DNA from 2 places in the Paenibacillus sp. KACC 21273 genome. Region 2 is predicted to be linked to the other one. Evidence: riboswitches for the same ligand, from Rfam matches in the RefSeq annotation. Region 2 holds a riboswitch; the other holds the start of a gene.
What was found. Region 2 has a riboswitch for cyclic di-AMP ahead of PQ460_RS01040 (hypothetical protein). Riboswitches for the same ligand answer to the same signal wherever they lie in the genome.
Positions count from the first base shown of each region.

Region 1: it holds a riboswitch for cyclic di-AMP, as region 2 does, so the genes downstream of both, PQ460_RS23090 (C40 family peptidase) here and PQ460_RS01040 (hypothetical protein) in region 2, are expected to answer to the same signal.

Region 1 covers NZ_CP117876.1:5,263,046-5,272,247, reverse strand. Annotated here, with positions in the region: gene PQ460_RS23130 (YitT family protein) at 1-451, shown strand, start outside; gene PQ460_RS23125 (hypothetical protein) at 664-1,755, shown strand; gene PQ460_RS23120 (GNAT family N-acetyltransferase) at 1,839-2,435, opposite strand; gene tadA (tRNA adenosine(34) deaminase TadA) at 2,457-2,918, opposite strand; gene motB (flagellar motor protein MotB) at 3,224-4,066, opposite strand; gene motA (flagellar motor stator protein MotA) at 4,059-4,877, opposite strand; gene PQ460_RS23100 (hypothetical protein) at 5,074-5,367, shown strand; gene PQ460_RS23095 (GNAT family N-acetyltransferase) at 5,450-5,965, opposite strand; gene PQ460_RS23090 (C40 family peptidase) at 6,231-6,704, opposite strand; cyclic di-AMP (ydaO/yuaA leader) riboswitch at 6,717-6,856, opposite strand; gene PQ460_RS23085 (YwhD family protein) at 7,335-7,847, shown strand; gene PQ460_RS23080 (ATPase domain-containing protein) at 8,208-9,202, shown strand, end outside.
Region 2 covers NZ_CP117876.1:219,307-228,508, reverse strand. Annotated here, with positions in the region: gene PQ460_RS01080 (aldo/keto reductase) at 1-298, shown strand, start outside; gene PQ460_RS01075 (DUF6526 family protein) at 511-984, opposite strand; gene PQ460_RS01070 (DinB family protein) at 1,122-1,622, opposite strand; gene PQ460_RS01065 (sodium-dependent transporter) at 1,645-3,021, opposite strand; gene PQ460_RS01060 (GNAT family N-acetyltransferase) at 3,120-3,689, opposite strand; gene PQ460_RS01055 (hypothetical protein) at 3,686-4,228, opposite strand; gene PQ460_RS01050 (hypothetical protein) at 4,252-4,572, opposite strand; gene PQ460_RS01045 (oxidoreductase) at 4,618-5,355, opposite strand; gene PQ460_RS01040 (hypothetical protein) at 5,437-5,832, opposite strand; cyclic di-AMP (ydaO/yuaA leader) riboswitch at 5,954-6,130, opposite strand; gene PQ460_RS01035 (hypothetical protein) at 6,542-7,000, shown strand; gene PQ460_RS01030 (universal stress protein) at 7,052-7,702, shown strand; gene PQ460_RS01025 (SDR family oxidoreductase) at 7,941-8,630, shown strand; gene PQ460_RS01020 (hypothetical protein) at 8,739-9,035, opposite strand; gene PQ460_RS01015 (DUF4153 domain-containing protein) at 9,082-9,202, opposite strand, start outside.

The sequences.
Region 1 (9,202 bases), 310 kb from region 2:
AGAGATTGTAGCAATCTTATTGTCGCGACGGTCTATTTTTTCAGTAGGCGAGATTGTTATGATTATCAACGTGTTTATTCTATGCGGAGCAGGCTTTGTATTTGGCTGGGATCGAGCAATGTATTCTATTATTGCGTATTATATTGCCACCAAAGTGATCGATATTACAATTGATGGTCTGGATCAATCCAAGTCCGTATGGATTATAAGTGATCGTATTCAGGATATCGGAGATGCTATTATTCATCGTCTGGGACGAACAGTCACGTATCTGTCCGGTGAAGGTGGATTTTCCGGAGAAGAGAAAAAAGTCATTTTCTGTGTTATCACCCGCTTAGAAGAAGCCAAGTTAAAAGAAATTGTGAATCATTTTGATGAAACCGCATTTATGGCTGTTGGTAATATCCATGATGTTAAAGGTGGAAGATTCAAGAAAAAAGATATCCATTAACAAAGTGTAACTTCATTTTCCAGAATGTATGGTATGTTGGTAAAAGCTTCATTGTCAGTATATTCGTAAAAAGTAAGTATTAATAACCAATTTTGAGTTTTTGTATTTCAAAATTAGCTAAAATGGGTTATTATGTATGCTGGCTTTATACCTGTCGTATTTTGAAAATGAAGTAAAACTTCATCGCTGTAAAAAAAGAGAGGGGTAACAAAATGAAAAAAAGAATGACACTTGGGCTGTTAGTTATGCTCATGATACTTACAGTTGCACTTGTAGGTTGTACAAAGAAAGCTGAACCGAAAGAAGCGGTAAAGGCGGCAACAACCAACGCAGCTAAAATGACATCTTATGCGATCGCAACTAAGTTGAAAGTAAATGAATTATCTTTTACTACTGCTGATGGCAAAGCTACAACAGATGCTCAAAGTGCACAAATCGCAAGTTTACTTAAAAATGCAGAATTTAACGTAACAGGGGTATATCAAGGTGACCCTATGCAAACAGAATTGACGATGGAATTGAAATTGAGCGGCGATATGGCAATGACATTTACAGTGCCTATGGTTATGACTCAAGAAGTTCTGTATATCAAAATTCCACAAATCCCAATGTTGGCTTTGCCTGATACATTAGTAGGTAAATTCTTGAAATTGGATCTAAAAGAATTGGCTGCTCAACAAGGTCAAGAATACAAACCTTTGAGCCCTGCTACAACACAACAATTAACTCAAGACTTGTCTAATGCAGTGTTAGACAAATATGACCAAGCTAAATACTTCAAAGATGTAGATACAAAAGATGCTGCGCTTCCTGAAGGTGTAGATGCAAAACAAGTAGTTCAATTTGCAGTAACAAATGATAATGCTAAAGAAGCAGTAACAATCTTCGTAAAACAAGCATTGCCAGCTGTACTGGATGTATTGTCTAAAGAAGAATACCGTAATGCTTTGAATATCAAACAAACAGATATTGATGAAATGAAAAAAGAACTTCAATCTGAAGATTCTCAAAACAGCTTCAGCAAATCTGTTAACGAATTGGATAAATATTTGACTCTAAACCAATTCCATATCAATACAGCAATCAACAAAGATGATTTCCCTGTATATCAACAAATGGTAATGGATGCTGTATTCTCTGATCCTGATACTAAGCAGAATGTGAAATTGTCTGTAGATGGTAGCAGTCAGTATTCCAAAATCAATGAAAAACAAACATTTGCTATCGGTATCCCAGCAGATGCTGATGTTGTAACAATGGATGAATTCCAAAAACAAGTTGGTTCCATGTACGGTGGTAACTAATCATTTGGTAGCAAAAAGCTCACTGCTTATACGCAGTGAGCTTTTTTTATGCGTGAAATCAATATAGATACCAGTCAGTTTATTTATAATGTAGAAGTATCTGCTGTAGAATCGGTTGAGAGACGCGTAAATTCTTCTTCTAGAATCGAAAACATCTGATGATCTTCCCACTGATCGTTGATTTTGACCAGCTTGCGTGCAATTCCTTCTGCTTGAAAGCCGCATTTCTCCAGTACACGCCTTGAAGCAATATTATGAGGCAAAATACCTGCTTGTACCCGGTGAAGCCCTAGAGAGCGAAAAGCGTACGCTAAAAGCAATTTTACACCACCAGTCATATACCCTTTACCTTGAAAACTAGAATCCATAGAATAACCGATGTCTGCAAATTGACCTACACCGCGTACTAGATGTGTTAGAGATAACGTACCTCGTAACTCATGATCTTCTGAAGAAAATAAGCCAAACAGATACGCTTTATCTTCCCATGCTTCTTGTTGTCTGCGATAGATCAAGTCCAATTGACTAGGAAGTGTAAAAAACTCATTAGGATATCTTGGCTCAAAGACTTGATTGGCTTCACGACTATTGACTCGTAACTGGAGAAGGGCAGAAGCATCCTCTGGCTCAAGTAAACGAATATAAATACCTAATGTACGATCAGACAATTCTAGCGACATACAACCCCTCCTTATACAGAATTATGATTGTAACGGTTTGCGCTTTTTGAGTCGCAAGCGTAGCTGTTTGAAAAAGTCAGTTAATAGTAACGCACATTCAGGTTGCAATATATCTGTAATGATCTCTGTACGATGGTTAAATCTAGGTTCTTGTAGCAGATTCATCAATGTACCAGCACAGCCTGCTTTGGGATCTACAGTTCCGTAGACTACAGTTGGTACACGACTCTGTACAATCGCCCCTGCACACATCGGGCAAGGTTCTAAAGTAACATACAGGGTACAATCTAATAATCTCCAGGCGCCCAATGTTTCACTTGCCTGTCTAATCGCTATAATTTCGGCATGAGCAGTAGCATCGAATGAAGTTTCACGTAAATTATAACCCCGGCCAACGATTACATTATCTTTAACTACAATCGCTCCGATCGGTACTTCACCGAGCTGTTCAGCTTTGTGAGCTTCGGCTATTGCTTCTCGCATCCAATACTCATGTACTTCTTGAGAAATAATAAACCCAACCTTTCACTGTGGATACTTTCTTTACTTGTACATCGAACAGATATTCGTTGTTAACACGTTGTGGATAGAACTGTGGATAACTCTTGAAAAACGAAAATGATACCGTTTTAGCGGAAAAAGTTGTGGATAACTATATTTAAATGATAAAAATTAGCCCGTATTCTATTTTAGGCAAACTATTGTCTATTTTCAATCTATCGTTATTATTTTGAAATAAAAAAGAAACTTTAGAGAGATCTCTAAAGTTTCTTTTGTTAGTTTGATTGTTATTTACCGTTGTTCGCCATAGATTGAAGTGTAGGATTCACATCTTCGTCTACATACTTACGAATAATCGATACTTCTACCCGGCGATTTTCTGCACGTCCTAGATTAGTAGAGTTACTAGCCACAGGTCGATATTGTCCGTATCCGATTGCACTGAATTTACGAGGATCTAATTTGTTGTTTAACAATAGAATTTTCATAAAGTTGAGTGCACGGTCTGAACTTAGATTCCAGTTCGATTCATATTGCGAGTTCGAGATTGGAATATTGTCTGTATGACCAGACACGATAATATCGTAATTTGGGAATTGTTGCAAAATATTAGAGATTGATTTGGCCAGTATACGAGATTCTGGTTTTACAGTAGCTCGTCCAGAAGCAAATAACGTATTATCACTGATTGTGATACTTAATTGAGATTGATTGAGCTTGGTAGCTAACTGCTGGCTCAATCCATTGTTTTTGATATAGCTATCTAATTGTTTTTTTAATTTTTCTAAATTTTCTTGTTCTTGCTGTTTGAGTTTTTCACGTAAACTTTCTCTGCTTTTTTGAGTATTGTCTGCCGGTGAAGCCGCAGAAGCAGGTGTTTCATTATCGTCGGATTTAGGTGTTTGTCCGCTGGTTTCTTCCATAGCATTTTGATCCAAAACACCTGTACCACCGGTGAACGCTGCATTCATCGCTGCTGCCATTTGTTGAAATTTGGATGCATCCAATGAACTCATAGCAAATAGAGTAATAAATAATGCTAGCAAAAGGGTCATTAAGTCAGAATAAGGAAGTAACCAACTTTCATCTGGATGTTCTTCATGAGGCTCGTGTCTACCTTTTTTACTCACTGGCTACCGCCTCCCCTACAGCCCCACCGCTACTTTCTTCGCTGTTCATTTTTGCATTTTCAGTAGGTGTTAAGAACACAGCTAATTTCTGGCTAATCGCAATAGTAGATACACCGGATTGAATAGATAGTAAGCCTTCTACCATCATTAATTTAACTTCTACTTCAGCTTTGGATAAACGTTTAAGCTTCGTTGCAATAGGATGCCATAATACATAACCACTAAAGATACCGAGCAATGTTGCCATAAAAGCCCCTGCAATCGCATGAGAAAGCTTTTCCAAGTCAGTCAAATCCGCCATCGCAGCAATCAGACCTACTACCGCTCCAAGTACACCCAGTGTAGGAGCATACATACCTGCTTGTGAGAAAAGAAGTGCGCCTGAACGGTGACGTTCTTCTGTCGCATTAATATCTTCCATCAATACATCTTGTACAAACTCTTGATCATTACCATCAATAATCATACGCATTCCGTTACGAAGGAAAGGATGATCAATTTCTTCGACTTTGGATTCCAATGCAAGTAGACCTTCACGACGCGTAATAGAAGCCCACTCCATAAACATACCTACTAGATCTTTTTTGTCCATTAATTTTTGTTGAACAAAAACAACTTTAAACAATTTGCCAAGACGTTTAACTTCATTCATTGGAAAAGCCATAAAGATTGTTGCTGCTGTACCAACAAAAATGATGACATAAGCAGCCGGGTTATTAACCAGATTGATAAGGGGGGCACCTTTTAGAAGCATACCGAATATAAGTGAACCCAAACCAAGTATTAGACCAATAATTGTTGAAATTTGCATAATACACCTCGTCCGTGAGTATATAGTTTATCTCTCTCATCATCCACTTCCATGTAATGATGTGTTTTCCAAAAACATCTGATACTCTTTTATCGACAAGATATGCTGCATTGTTAAGAGTTTTTTAGTGTATATTTGCGTTATAATGTAAATAAGTTGGGAATTGTAACAATATCGACAGATCGGGAGGTTGAGTATGGGCGTTAAGCATGGAAGAGATTATGAAGAGATATTGAGTGATTTAACATCAGCAGTAGCCATGATTCCAGACAGTTATTTGTTTTTTGATATGGAACCTCAAGAGTGGGAAGTGCTTGCTGAGGGTGAACGAAATGAAGTAAATGAAGCGTTGGCAGAAGACTTATTTTTTGCGCTTGGCTCACAATCTATGATCCACGTAGGTAGTGGGGTAGTCATCTATGATGCAGACACACATCGCATTGATATTTTGATTGGCAAAGAAGAAATGACATTTGTGACCTTGATCTAACAAAAGATTAATAAAATACGTATATAGCAAAAGCACAGAGCAGATGAACTAGAAGATCATCTACGCTGTGCTTTTTGTTTGTTTATATATCAAGATAACGTGCATCAGTAGGTGCTTGATAGACCATACAATAAAAAGGCTTCATACCATCAGGCGTTCTACGCTCATACATATCTGTAATATAAAAGCCTGCTTTTTGATACGTACGGATAGCCCGCTGATTCCAGGTCAACACTTCCAGATCGATTTCGGCTGTCGCGTTACGGTTTTGAGCCGTTTTTACAATAGCTTCTACAAAAGCTTCTCCATAACCATGACCACAAAGATCAGGACGCATGCCAATCCCTAAGCGTATCGTATCTCCTAATGGAAAAAGTTGAGCAAATCCGGCTAACTGTTCTGTCTGATCCAATACCGATACATACTGTTGTTGCCGAATCTCAGGATCACCGAACTCAATCCCTAATTCTTTCATTTGATCCCAGGGCATCCAGCCGTAGATATTATAAGGAGGATCATATATCCATGTACATACTTGGGCAGCATGTTGTTCTGTCAAAGGAATCGTATGAAAAATAGAATGTGACAGTGAGCTCATGACATAACCTCCTCTGACTGTACTTTATATATACCATAAAAAAAACTTAAAAAATTTGCAATATCCTGTTTACCATAATTACGAGTAGGTTAATAATAAGTAGACATAATTATAAAGAACAATTGATATAAATTTATTATTTTATGTAACCTATTGGATGTTTAATACGTCTTACTTATATAGGAACATAAAAAAACCACTAAAGATTCTGGCGGGAATCTTCAATGGTTTATAGGTTCATTTATATGAGTTGTAAATACGATGATTAATTGTCAGTTGCGAAGGTGTTATATGTGGAATCGCTCATAACACGTTTAGCACCAACGTAACGATTTTGATAGTAATCCATGCTCAAACTGTCAATTCTCACACCTTTGGAAGTAGAAGCGTGTGCGAAGTTACCATTTCCTACATAAACTGCTACATGTGAAACGCCAGCCCCAGTAGTATTGAAAAATAACAGATCTCCAGCAATTAAATCACTTTTTGATACAGGCTCGCCTACTTGATATTGAGAGCTAGATTGGCGAGGAAGATCAATGTTCATTTTGCTGAATACATATTGTGTAAATCCCGAGCAGTCAAAACCGCTGAAAGATGTTCCACCAATACGATAAGGTGTTCCAATAGCTCCGTCGATAACTTGATCCATTTTAGAATCTGCATGCGCACTTGTTACTCCAAGTGACGTAAATGCAATAGCAAGTCCCATTACTGCGGCTGTTAGTTTCTTTTTCATGTTCAAAATCAATTGTCCCCTTCCAATTGCCTACGAGGTTAGCTTAAGGATTCGGTAGAAGGTATTCCCCTATGATCCCTCCGAAACAAGATCAATTCACCCAAAACGGTTCCCCCGTTTCCCGGTACCACGGAATTTGGCTCAAAGCTTGGTGTGTACCGTACACGGATCATTACGACAAAACGACAAAATTTTCAGTTGCTATAAAGGTTACAGCATTTAGTTTTAAAGTTTACAAAGTTGTTACTAAAATCTCACTGGATTTATTCTACCAGAGGTTTTTTACTTTGGCAAACGTTTATTCATCTGTTTTTAAGATTTACTTTTGTATTTTAGTATTAAATCTCTGTGAAACCCTACGGTTATCGTCTTTTTAAAAGTTAAAAAATTTTAATCTTTTGCTCATATAGTGGCGTTTGATGAAGAATTGTGATCACTATATATACTTTATTCGGTTCGTCGATCCCAATAATGAACGTTTTTTTCCTTTTTTTATGAAAATTGATGACAATAATCGACTTTATTGGCTTTTAAGGCAATATTCGATACAATATGAATAATAAATCGAACCATAAATCTATGTATAATAACCTTATTTATACTGACCCCACAAAGGAGTATTTGAACGATATGGATGAAAATCAACCAAGTAAAAAGTCGATGTCACTTAATATTGTAAGTAGTAGTGCAAAAAGCAGTAAACACAAAGGTTTTGGAGCAGGAGCGATTAACCTCAATAATGTGTCCCCTATCATTATAGACCATGGCGAAGCAAAAATCGATGTTGGTGCAATGCACGCCAAAAGTAAAGTAGAAAAAGGGATCAAATTTACGACTAACCGCGAAGAAGTAAATGGCGGTCGTCAAGTATGGTTAGTATGGGTAGCAGTCGATAAATTAGCTGAAGGTGTTAATTATGCTGGCGCTACAGCTTGCGAAATGTGGATTAACGAAGAAGAGAAAAAAGGATGGAAAATCCTCGCAGAGCATGTGAACAAACTGGATTATGCTATCAAGCGTCGCATTATGTTAGAAGGTTTGGGAAGCGAAGAAAAGGCTGCACTTAAAAAATTATTAGTCGCTCATAATGAAGAATGGTGGAACCAATCTTCTGAAGAGTTTAAAACAGCATTAGAAGGTTAATAATACTTTATATAGTCTACTATTTATGCAAAAGACCGACGACCCTCAGATCGTCGGTCTTTTATTATTCGTAGCGTTTTGAAGCATTCTCCAAATATGTAGCTTCTATAGAAGAATTATATTTTAAAAGTAATTATTCAGGATTCAAAACAGTAGGATTATCTTTATTTATATCATATAATAACAAGTAAAATATGGTAAAAAAGGTTGTGAATACAATGCGTCTTTTTCCGTCCTTACCAAAATTGGAAATTTGCTTTCTTCTATTGATAAAGCCTTGTTATAATTAAGATAAAGTTATCATCGTAAGAAGCTGTCCCTTGCTTGACTAAAATATTCTACAGATGGAGGGAACACTACATGCAAAAAAGTGAAGCTGCTTATATTAGTACATTAAAACAGCCAATTAGTACAGGTATCCCGGGACTGGATGATATTTTATGTGGAGGCATACCGCCAGGAGGCGTCGTAATTCTGGAAGGTGAACCAGGCACAGGAAAAACTACAATAGGCATGCAATTTTTGGTTGAAGGTGCTGTTAAACATAATGAACCGGGGATATACATTACATTTGAAGAACTTCCTGAACAAATTTACGATGATATGCAACGGTTCGGTTGGAATTTGAAAGAGTTGGAACGGCGTAACTTATTACGTGTGATCTGTATAGAACCCGAGATTTTATTAGAACAAATGCTTGAACCCAATGGTCTTTTTGAACATATGATCAAAGAAATTGGTTGTAAACGCGTAGTTATGGATAGTATTAGTTTATTTCGCTTACTCAGTAGTGAACAAGAAGCCAGGACAAATGTTTATACCATTCGTAACATTATGCGCAAGCATACTTTAACTTCTTTTTTTATAAGAGAATATTCAGAAGTAGAAGGGATGAATATTCCTTTCGAGAATTATATCTGTGATGGGATTATCAGACTTTCGTTAAAGCCTTTAATGGAAAAGTATCGTAAGCGTACTATTGAAGTACTTAAAATGCGTGGTACCCGAATTTTGGAAGGTGAACATACTTATAAGTTTATCGAAGATGGAGTATATATTATTCCTTCGTTATCGATGGCAGAAGATAAGATATTGGTACAGGAAACTGAAGTACTATCCACAGGTATTGATTCATTAGATGATCTGTTGATGGGTGGTATTCCTAAAGGCAGCGTCTTTATGATCGATACAAATAGTAAAGCCAACTATAGATATCTACTTTCTTCTATTTATGCACAACGTATCAAAGACGATGATTGTACAGTGACGATGATGTCTGGTAATACTACTTTAGATATGTTTGCCGATACGATCGATTTGTTTGGAGTGTCTTTGCGTCAGGCTGTCGATGAAGG
Region 2 (9,202 bases):
ACTAGGTGGTAAATATACCAAAGATACCAAGTTCGATGATATTCGTGCAAATAACCCACTCTTTACAGGTGAAGCGTTTATCAATAATTTAGAAAAAGTAGATAAACTTCGCCCGATTGCACAAGCCAAAGGTGTCGATATTGCTCATATTGTATTAGCATGGTATCTTACACGCGATTCGATTGATGCTGTTATTCCAGGTGCGAAGCGCGCTGAGCAAGTGAAAGACAATCTCCAAACGCTACATGTACAATTAACACCACAAGAAATTGCACAGATTGATACCATTTTTAGCTAAATAATTATCTGTATTCTAAATAGCAAAGCCGAGCGCCTACATGATCTGTAGTGCTCGGCTTTTTGGTGTGGTTTCAATTTTTATAGTGTCTATTTGGAGTGATCGAGGTATGTCATAACAAAAAAAGCCGCTCTATAGAGAGCGACTTCAGGCTATATTCTATATCATTTCGATACACATCATAGGTTGATAAGTATCATATTCGCTATCGACTAGATACGCATATGATCGACGCGCCAGTTCGTAATCGCATTTTCGATATCTGAACTGGATAGATTCTCATTGGCTGCACGTTCGGATAATGCAGGAAATTCTGCATCACTTGCATAACGAAGTGCAATAATTTGAGCTTTGGATAGACGAGGGTCTAATTCTTTACCGGTTAAACGGAAATAACGGAACTGTTCTTCGATACGCACAATGCGATCTTGCGTTTTGGTCGCATAGACTCGAATTCGCGGAATCGCAAAAAATAAACAAACCATTAATATTAACAGTAACCATGATAACAATACATGCTCATCATAACGAATCGCTTCGACCCAATAGATCACAGTTAGCACAAACGTTACTAATAAAAGAGGCAAAGCCACAAAATGATATGGCCAATCATAACGAATCGATTTCTTCTTCGGTGGTGTTGCCATGATTACACATCCTTTTTCTACTGTAAATGTAGTTCCCATGTATTATTACACCAATCCCTGGAAATACTACCATGATCACAAAGAAAGAAAAGAGATCGACGGCTCATAGCAGAACACTTTCGCTTATAAAGAAGAAATAATACTCACCACAATCATACAAAGACCTGATGTATACATTAAGCAGGATATCCGCCGCCCGGTGGTGGCCATGCGCCAAACAGACGACGTAACAATACGATTTCGCCTAAATGATACGTATTATGCGAAGCGATATTACGCAACAATCCAGCCGCCGTTTCTCCCGGGAAATGAACTAATGGTTGCTCCAGATTCATCGTACGTGCTAACTCACAAGCGTAATCGATCCCTTGCAAAAAGCGATCCAATACATCTTGCCATGTCGCTTCATCGACAGCTTGGACTTCTGTAGGCCAACTTTCGCTAACATTCGCTGGCAATTGAGGCTTTTCACCGCGTAAATGAGTCAACATAAAGTCTTGCCAGTAACTCATATGACTAATCAGTTGGTAAATTGTATAAGGAGAATGTTCTAGCACACGACCGGACAATTCTAGATCGATATCCGACAACGCGCGCGCGATAGGTAAATGCCCTCTTTCTCCGATCAAAGACTGTACTAATGCTTTGGAAAAAGCTTCTTGAGAAGAAATGGTCATATAAATGCTCCTTTTTTCGTATTTATTCCGGTTGAGGCGGTTGAATAATGCCTATAGAAAATAAGAAGATCAGGATAATTAAGATCGGTGCAATATAACGTAAAATAAACATCCATGTATCGTACCAAAATCCTGATAATCCTGCTTCTTCACCTGCGCGTTTCCATGCATATCCGGTAAAGATCGTAACAATAAATCCGCCCACAGGCATCAAAATATAAGAAGTAACAAAGTCGAATACATCAAAAATACTTTTGCCATCCAATGTGATAAAGCTAAGAACACCCCCGACAGATAACGCGGCAGGAACACCGAGTATGAAAGAGAAAATACAGACAATACTCGCTGCTTTTTTACGAGTCCAATTCCATTGTCCCATCGCATACGCTACAGGTACTTCGAGAATAGAGAAGCATGAAGTAATCGCCGCAATCGCTAGCAATAAGAAGAATAGACCGCCAAAAAAAGCACCTAAAGGCATTTGCGCAAATGCCGCAGGCAACGCCATAAATGCTAGCCCTACCCCTTGATCCGGTTTGAGTCCATAAGAGAATACTGTAGGGAAAATAATCAGCCCTGCTAATAGTGCATAGAACAAGTCTCCTGCTCCAATAGCAAGCGCTGCTTTACCTAGTGATTGCTCTTTACGCACATAAGAACCGTACGTTAACATACAACCCATTCCAAGTGACAGCGAGAAGAACGCATGTCCTAGCGCTGTTAAGATCGAAGCCCGACTTAACTTATCAAAATCAGGTGCTAAGAAAAATTCTACCCCTGCCGCTGCTCCAGGCAACGTCAATGAACGGAACATCAATATTAGCAAAATAACCAAAAATCCTGGAATCAGAATCTTATTGTATTTCTCAATTCCGCCAGATACCCCTTTAGCTATAACGATACCTGTAATTAACATTACAACCGCTTGCCAGAACAATGGTGCATAACCACCAGCAAAATTTGTAAATGCTGCTGTAAAATCAGTATTAACATCAGACAGACTACCGCTAAAAGACAATACCGTATAATGCAATGTCCATCCTGCTACCACACCGTAATAACACATAATCAAGAAAGAAGTCACTACTGGAATCGTACCGATCCATTTCCAATGCTTCTTCCCTGTAATGTTGAAAAGCGAAGCCGCAGCATTACCCCGTCCACTTCGACCAATCGCCATTTCTGCCAATAGAATCGGTAGACCTACTACGATCAGACAAATAATAAACATTAAGAAAAATGCAGCCCCACCGTATTTACCGGTGATATAAGGGAACTTCCACATATTCCCCAGACCTACTGAACTACCAATCGCTGCCAAAATAAACCCGCTTGTTGAAAACCGTTCGATCTTACCACTGCCTGTACTTGCTGAACCTGAACCTTCTTTTTGTGCCATAGGTATACTCCTTATCAATAAAGTGAATTATGCCTATGTTACACAAAACGTTATATATTGTCCATGAAAAGAAAGTAACAAACTGAAAAAAATCATGATTATTCGTTTTTTTGCTGATTATTAAAGCAATACGAGAGCAATTGTTGCTGATCTTCATCTGTTATTTCGCGCTTACTGTACTGATCCTCTGTATATTGTGACAATATATTGTTCCAGAACGATTGAGTATGATGATTTCGTGAGGAAGCATTGGTCTGTAGTTCCCAATCGCCTCGATATTGGTCAAATACGTGAATAGCCGCTTGCTGAGCGACTCCTTGTCCACGAAATGGACGCATAACAAAAAACTCATTTAAGTAATAGTGTGCATGAGAACCATCAGGGATATAAGGAGGAGTCGCTATCAAAGCAAATCCAGCAGGCACGCCGTTCACACGAATAATCCACGGATATAGAACCCCTGGATGTCGCCACCAGATCAGAAACGCATCGCTTTGCTGGTGAAGCGTAGCATATTGTTCTTCATCAAATATGCCTTGTGAGTTCGGCTGACGTTCCCATATCTCTGACAGATCGTACAAGTAATATGGATACATATTGCATATGATATGAGCTTCTTCTTCCCGGCACAGAGTTACCTGAATATGGTTGTTCGTATCGTGATTCATCTTATTCTCCTGTCTGCATCATCTGCCGGATTCCATTTCCATTCTATAATGACATAATCGCTATATTCACGCCGTATCGTGGCTCCACAACGCTCGATATACGTATGATGTAATTTGGCATACGAGCGTTCATTTTTGAAAATATGTGCAGCCAGTAGACGATATCCTTCAGTCGCTAATGTATCTCGTAACAACGTAATCACAGGTACAGCTAATTTGAGATCTTGATAATTGAAATAAATTTGAAAATCACTGATATAGACCGCATCCAGCCCACACCCTTTTTCAGAAGGATCATCTTCTGACTCGGTAGGCTTAGCAGCTTGTGAATATGTGACCTTGAGATACCCGATCAACAACATCGAAGCAGGCGGAATGGTAGATTGATCATCCGATATAATCGTAGAACTATCTGTAGACCCTTCGAGCGCTGGTTCTGGTCTTTGCATATAGATATTTAGACTATGGGAGTGCGGTTCAAATGCAATATAAAAATCGCCAATTACACGACTGCACAGTGGAATATACCCGTCTGGCATAGAGCACTCCTACCTGTTATTCATTATTTTTGTAGAAATTGAATCGTAAATTGAATCGCTTCTAATGCTTCTTGCACAAATGCTTTATTTTCTTTTTCCCATTCATTCGGATCGTCCATAAATGAATCATCTAACCAATCTTCAAGTCCAGTCACGATTTTGCGACGTTCATTAGGTGCAGGTGCTTTTCCACGTAATGCTTGAATAGCACTGCGCATCACTTTGCAAGAAGATTGGATAAAAGGATAATCGTCTTTATCCCATGCTTTGGCATTATCCATATCGTAAAAAGCAATCCATTTTTCGATAATTGAAGCGGCTTGCTTTGGTTCTAACTGAGGCATATTGATATTCTCCATTTCTATAATTAAAAATTGAACTATAACCTACTACGATCTCGCTGATTTGCTTATCGAAGCAGAGCGACTCTGGGACTCGTCTGCGATTCGTTGCAATTGATCTGACATATATATGTGAGTACCTGACTTGGAGGTCTGAGCGATCCGATACATCGCTCGTGCAACGTCACTTGCTTCGATACCTCGATATTTGCGGAGAGGACCTATCATTAGAAATGATAATGCTTGAGAGACTACAGCACCGAATTGCTCTCCTGCGCGGCTATTTTTGCGTTTGCCTAGCAATAAAGAGGGGCGAACAATCGATAATGAAGAATAACCAACTTGTTGTAACCGTTGCTCCATATCTCCTTTGGTACGTGTATAGAAAATACTGGATTTGGGATCAGCGCCCATCGAGCTAATCACGATAAACTGCTTGGCTCCTTGTTTATACGCCACCATAGCGACAGACACAGGATACAATACATCAATCTCGATCATCTGCGCTTGCGTTCCTGCTTGCTTAATCGTTGTACCGAGACAGCAAAAAACATCATCTGCTTTCATCTCTGCTCGATAATCTTCTAATCTATGATAATCCACTACGATCTGTTGCAACTTCAGATGTTGTAGTTGTTGCACAGGTTCACGGACAAGAGCAATCACTCGTGTATATTCTGTGCTATCTAATAACTGACGCAACAACTTTTTGCCCACAAGACCTGTTGCTCCAGCGACGAGTGCTGTTTTACCGATCACAACGATCATCTCCATTCTGCGCATCATCTTGGTTCTCTATCTTCTTTATTATCAAGATATCACCGACAAATTGCAAAATAAAATGATCGTTGGATCAGCAGTCTTTTTTTATAATAAAAACGAAGCGCTACTTCCATTGGTATGAATAATATAATCTGCACCCAAACCACGATAAATTAAGCGTGATTGGCTGCCTTCTGTAATGACATATAGCTTATCAGATGTCCATGCACGACAGATCTGGATATAACGACAACATAACGGTAGACTACGTTCAAATAAATAGATTTTGCCAATATTCAATTGCGGGATACGCCATAAGTCTTGTCGCTGAGTATCTATTACTAGAATATGCTCAATGCCTATCTTTTCAAATCGAAGCTGATCTGCCTGACTGTTCACTATAATAGCAAACGGTATTTTTTTAACTTTGAGTAATTGAATAAATTGCTCCCCTGCTACTGTAGCAGGCGATACCAGTACAAATTCCTGTTCGTACTCCATGCGTGTTCGCGCTCCTCCACTCATTGTAGACAACAAAAAAAAGCCGTTAGAAGAGGACCTCTTCATCAGCTTCTAAGACAGGAGCAAAAAAAGCCCCTGATATGGCATAGATGACTGTTGTCGTCTCTCTTATTGCAGCTTACGAGGTTAGCTGACGGATTCGGAAGTAAGAGTCTCCCTACAGATAGATCAGCCTGAGCTGTCGTCTCTGATTCACCCCTGAATAGATCTGTAATACCCTGTCTATTCGTATGGTTCCCCCGCTTTCTGAAAGGTCTAGATTTAGCCTTTCAGCCATTAAGCTGTAATGAACTTGAATGAAATCATACGCCCGCCTTTTTCGTTTGTAAAGCAGTCTGAATCTTCATAAAGAGTGAATTTGAATCAATTCCTTTATCTTTTGAGCAGTATGCTCTTATTTGCATCATTCCATCCTTCTTTTTCTGCTGTTTGCGCAGTATTTATATAAACGGTTGTATCAGCGAGCATGATAGCCATTAGAACGTGATTGAGACCAATGAATCCGATTACATCGTTATTTTCAAGCATATAACGCCTATTAAAAGCTTAGATTTGATTTTACTTCTACCCTTAACGGTACTATGATTGCTAACAATATCTGACATCAAAAAAGTGTGCCGGCTACTGATTTATCTGGTTTTACTGTGTATAGAGATAGCGATTTTATTTGAAGGAGTGTAGATTTGAGATGAGTTTAATTTCGCCGATAGCGCCTGCTAGCAACACTGTATCCACGGTGGATCTGGCTACACATCATATTCATTCGATTGAAGTGTTCCAGTATGATAATCATCTGCTCGCATTACCTGATATGGATGGGTATCTGCATTGTGGGCTGTTAAAAATAGCAAGTCATGGGATTACTGGTTGGGCGGAATATTCGTTTACCGATCAGGTTCAACATTTAGACTTGGTGAAATGGTGCCGGGTATTCTCTACGCTGAAAAAATGCTCGTTACAGCAAGCACAATCTCATATCGATCAACATCATGCTAGCTGGGGAGATGTGCGTAGTCAGGTGATGGTAGAGGCTTTAACTGATCTATGCAATCGACTACAAGATCCGCCCGATGTATGGGCATCTTCTGATATACTGGTGAATCATGCTTTTTTGTTAGATTATACAATCGCGTATTATTCCTTTTAAATAATTATGGTTAATGGATCATAACTACCTCAATAAAGGAGTGTATCTAGCTTGAATTCTGAAAAGATTATGGTCTGTGTGTATTATGGACCCAATGGAGAACGATTGATCAGGCGTGGTATTCATTTATCTCAACTTATTCAGTCTCCACTTTGTGTATTAAGTGTAATCGATCAACCTCTCGATGAAATGGATCAACAACAAGAGAACTATGTAGCGTTATGGCGTAAATTAACAGAAGAAGCTGGCGGTCATTTTGTGCTTTTAGAAAGTAACGGACAAGAAGCGGCTGATATTATTACTTCTACCGCTCAACAACACGATATTACGCAACTTATTATTGGACAATCGGCTCAGACTCGCTGGCAAGAAATTATAAAAGGTTCGATCGTAAACGACCTACTGGAAAAGCTGGGAGCGATCGATCTACATATTGTAGCGGTACAGCGTATGCAAGCCCATCTCGAAGAAACCCATGAACAAGGCGTAGATGTAGACGTGATTCAGACTTCGCGCGGATACGAAATTGCGTATGAGACGCATGGTCGACCGATCATTACAGAAGGTATCTTTTTCAAAGATATGCATACAGACTTCGATAATGGATTGCTCAAATTATGTATCGACGGGCAATATCAATATCTGAAAGTATTTAAAGGCAAGTTGATTGATGAATTGGTATTGGAACCTCATTCGGTGTAATATAGCGACTGTCAATCATATATTCATTACTAGCCTGCAATCCCTTCATCTATCAAAGGGTTGCAGGTAATTTGCTATGCGATCAGGGGTATCAATTGGAATATATTTTGATTATCAAAAATTTATATTCAAAAATGTTGTTAACTATAATCTTTCTCACTGTGCTCCTTACCTAGACATGATAATGTGAAGTTGTTCCCTTCCACTATCTCATATCAATAAAGGAGTTTATTGAATTATGAAAACAGGATTTGTTGTGATTACAGGCGCGTCGTCAAGTATAGGAGAAGCTACTGCCAAACTTTTTATCGCTAAAGGACATAATGTATTGTTACTTTCTCGTCGCGAAGATCGGTTAAAAGCATTTGCTGGTCGTCAGGTGATGAAAGCGATTATTGATATTACAGATCGACCTGCTCTGGATCAAGCGATTGCAGAAGCAGAAGAACATTTCGGTCCGGTCAAAGGGATTGTGAACAATGCAGGTCGAATGTTGCTTGGTGATATTACGACTCAAGATCCAGCAGAATGGCAAGAGATGTATAATACCAATGTCATTGGACTTCTGAATGGGATGCAAGCTGTACTTCCATCAATGATTGAGCAAAAGTCAGGTACTATTATCAATATCAGCTCGATTGCAGGCAAAAAAACATTTGCCGATCATGTCGCTTATGGTGGAACCAAATTTGCTGTTCATTCAATCAGTGAAAATGTACGCGAAGAAGTAGCTCCGCACAACGTACGGGTCGTTACGATCTCTCCTGGATTAACTGAGACCGAGTGGAACGATCAGACGACCGGAGAAAAAGCTAAACTCAACTTAATGCCACAAACGATTGCAGATACGATTTACTTTGCATTCAGTCAGCCTCAAAGTATCAATATTCGTGAGATCGCTCTAGCTCCAACGCAACAACAAAGTTAAGTGTATTGACTATAGATATAAGATCAATGATGGCTCTAGCATAGAACAAACACCATAGACTATATAAAAAAGCCCTCCTTTGATATGGAGAGCTTTTTGCGTTATATATTAATGAGTTTCCCCTACAATCGTCACATCGGCTACATAAGAACCTGCCCATAATAAAAATGTAAATCCTTCTTCTAACGGATCATCGGGATCGGTCAGAAATTGAACTTCTGCATACGTATTCCAAGAATCTGGCAATGATTCTGTAATTCGAATCTGGATATTCCATCCTTCCTCTGTAGGGTCAACGGTAGAAGAATACAAGTCTACATTGAGTTGTTGATCGGTTAACCATTTCTGCTGTGGCAACGAAGTGGGATCTATATTCCATTCGATCAATGCTTGAGTTACCATCATATTTCGCTCCTTTGGTGCTGTAAGATAATATGCTTTTCGATCCAAATTAAGAAGATCCATCGCTACGAAGCGCTCGTATTGCGCGGTAATCTGCCCAGTTAATCGACTGCCAGGATTGTTCTTTTTCAAATAAATAAGCTTTATCCTGACGGAAATAATGCTGAGAT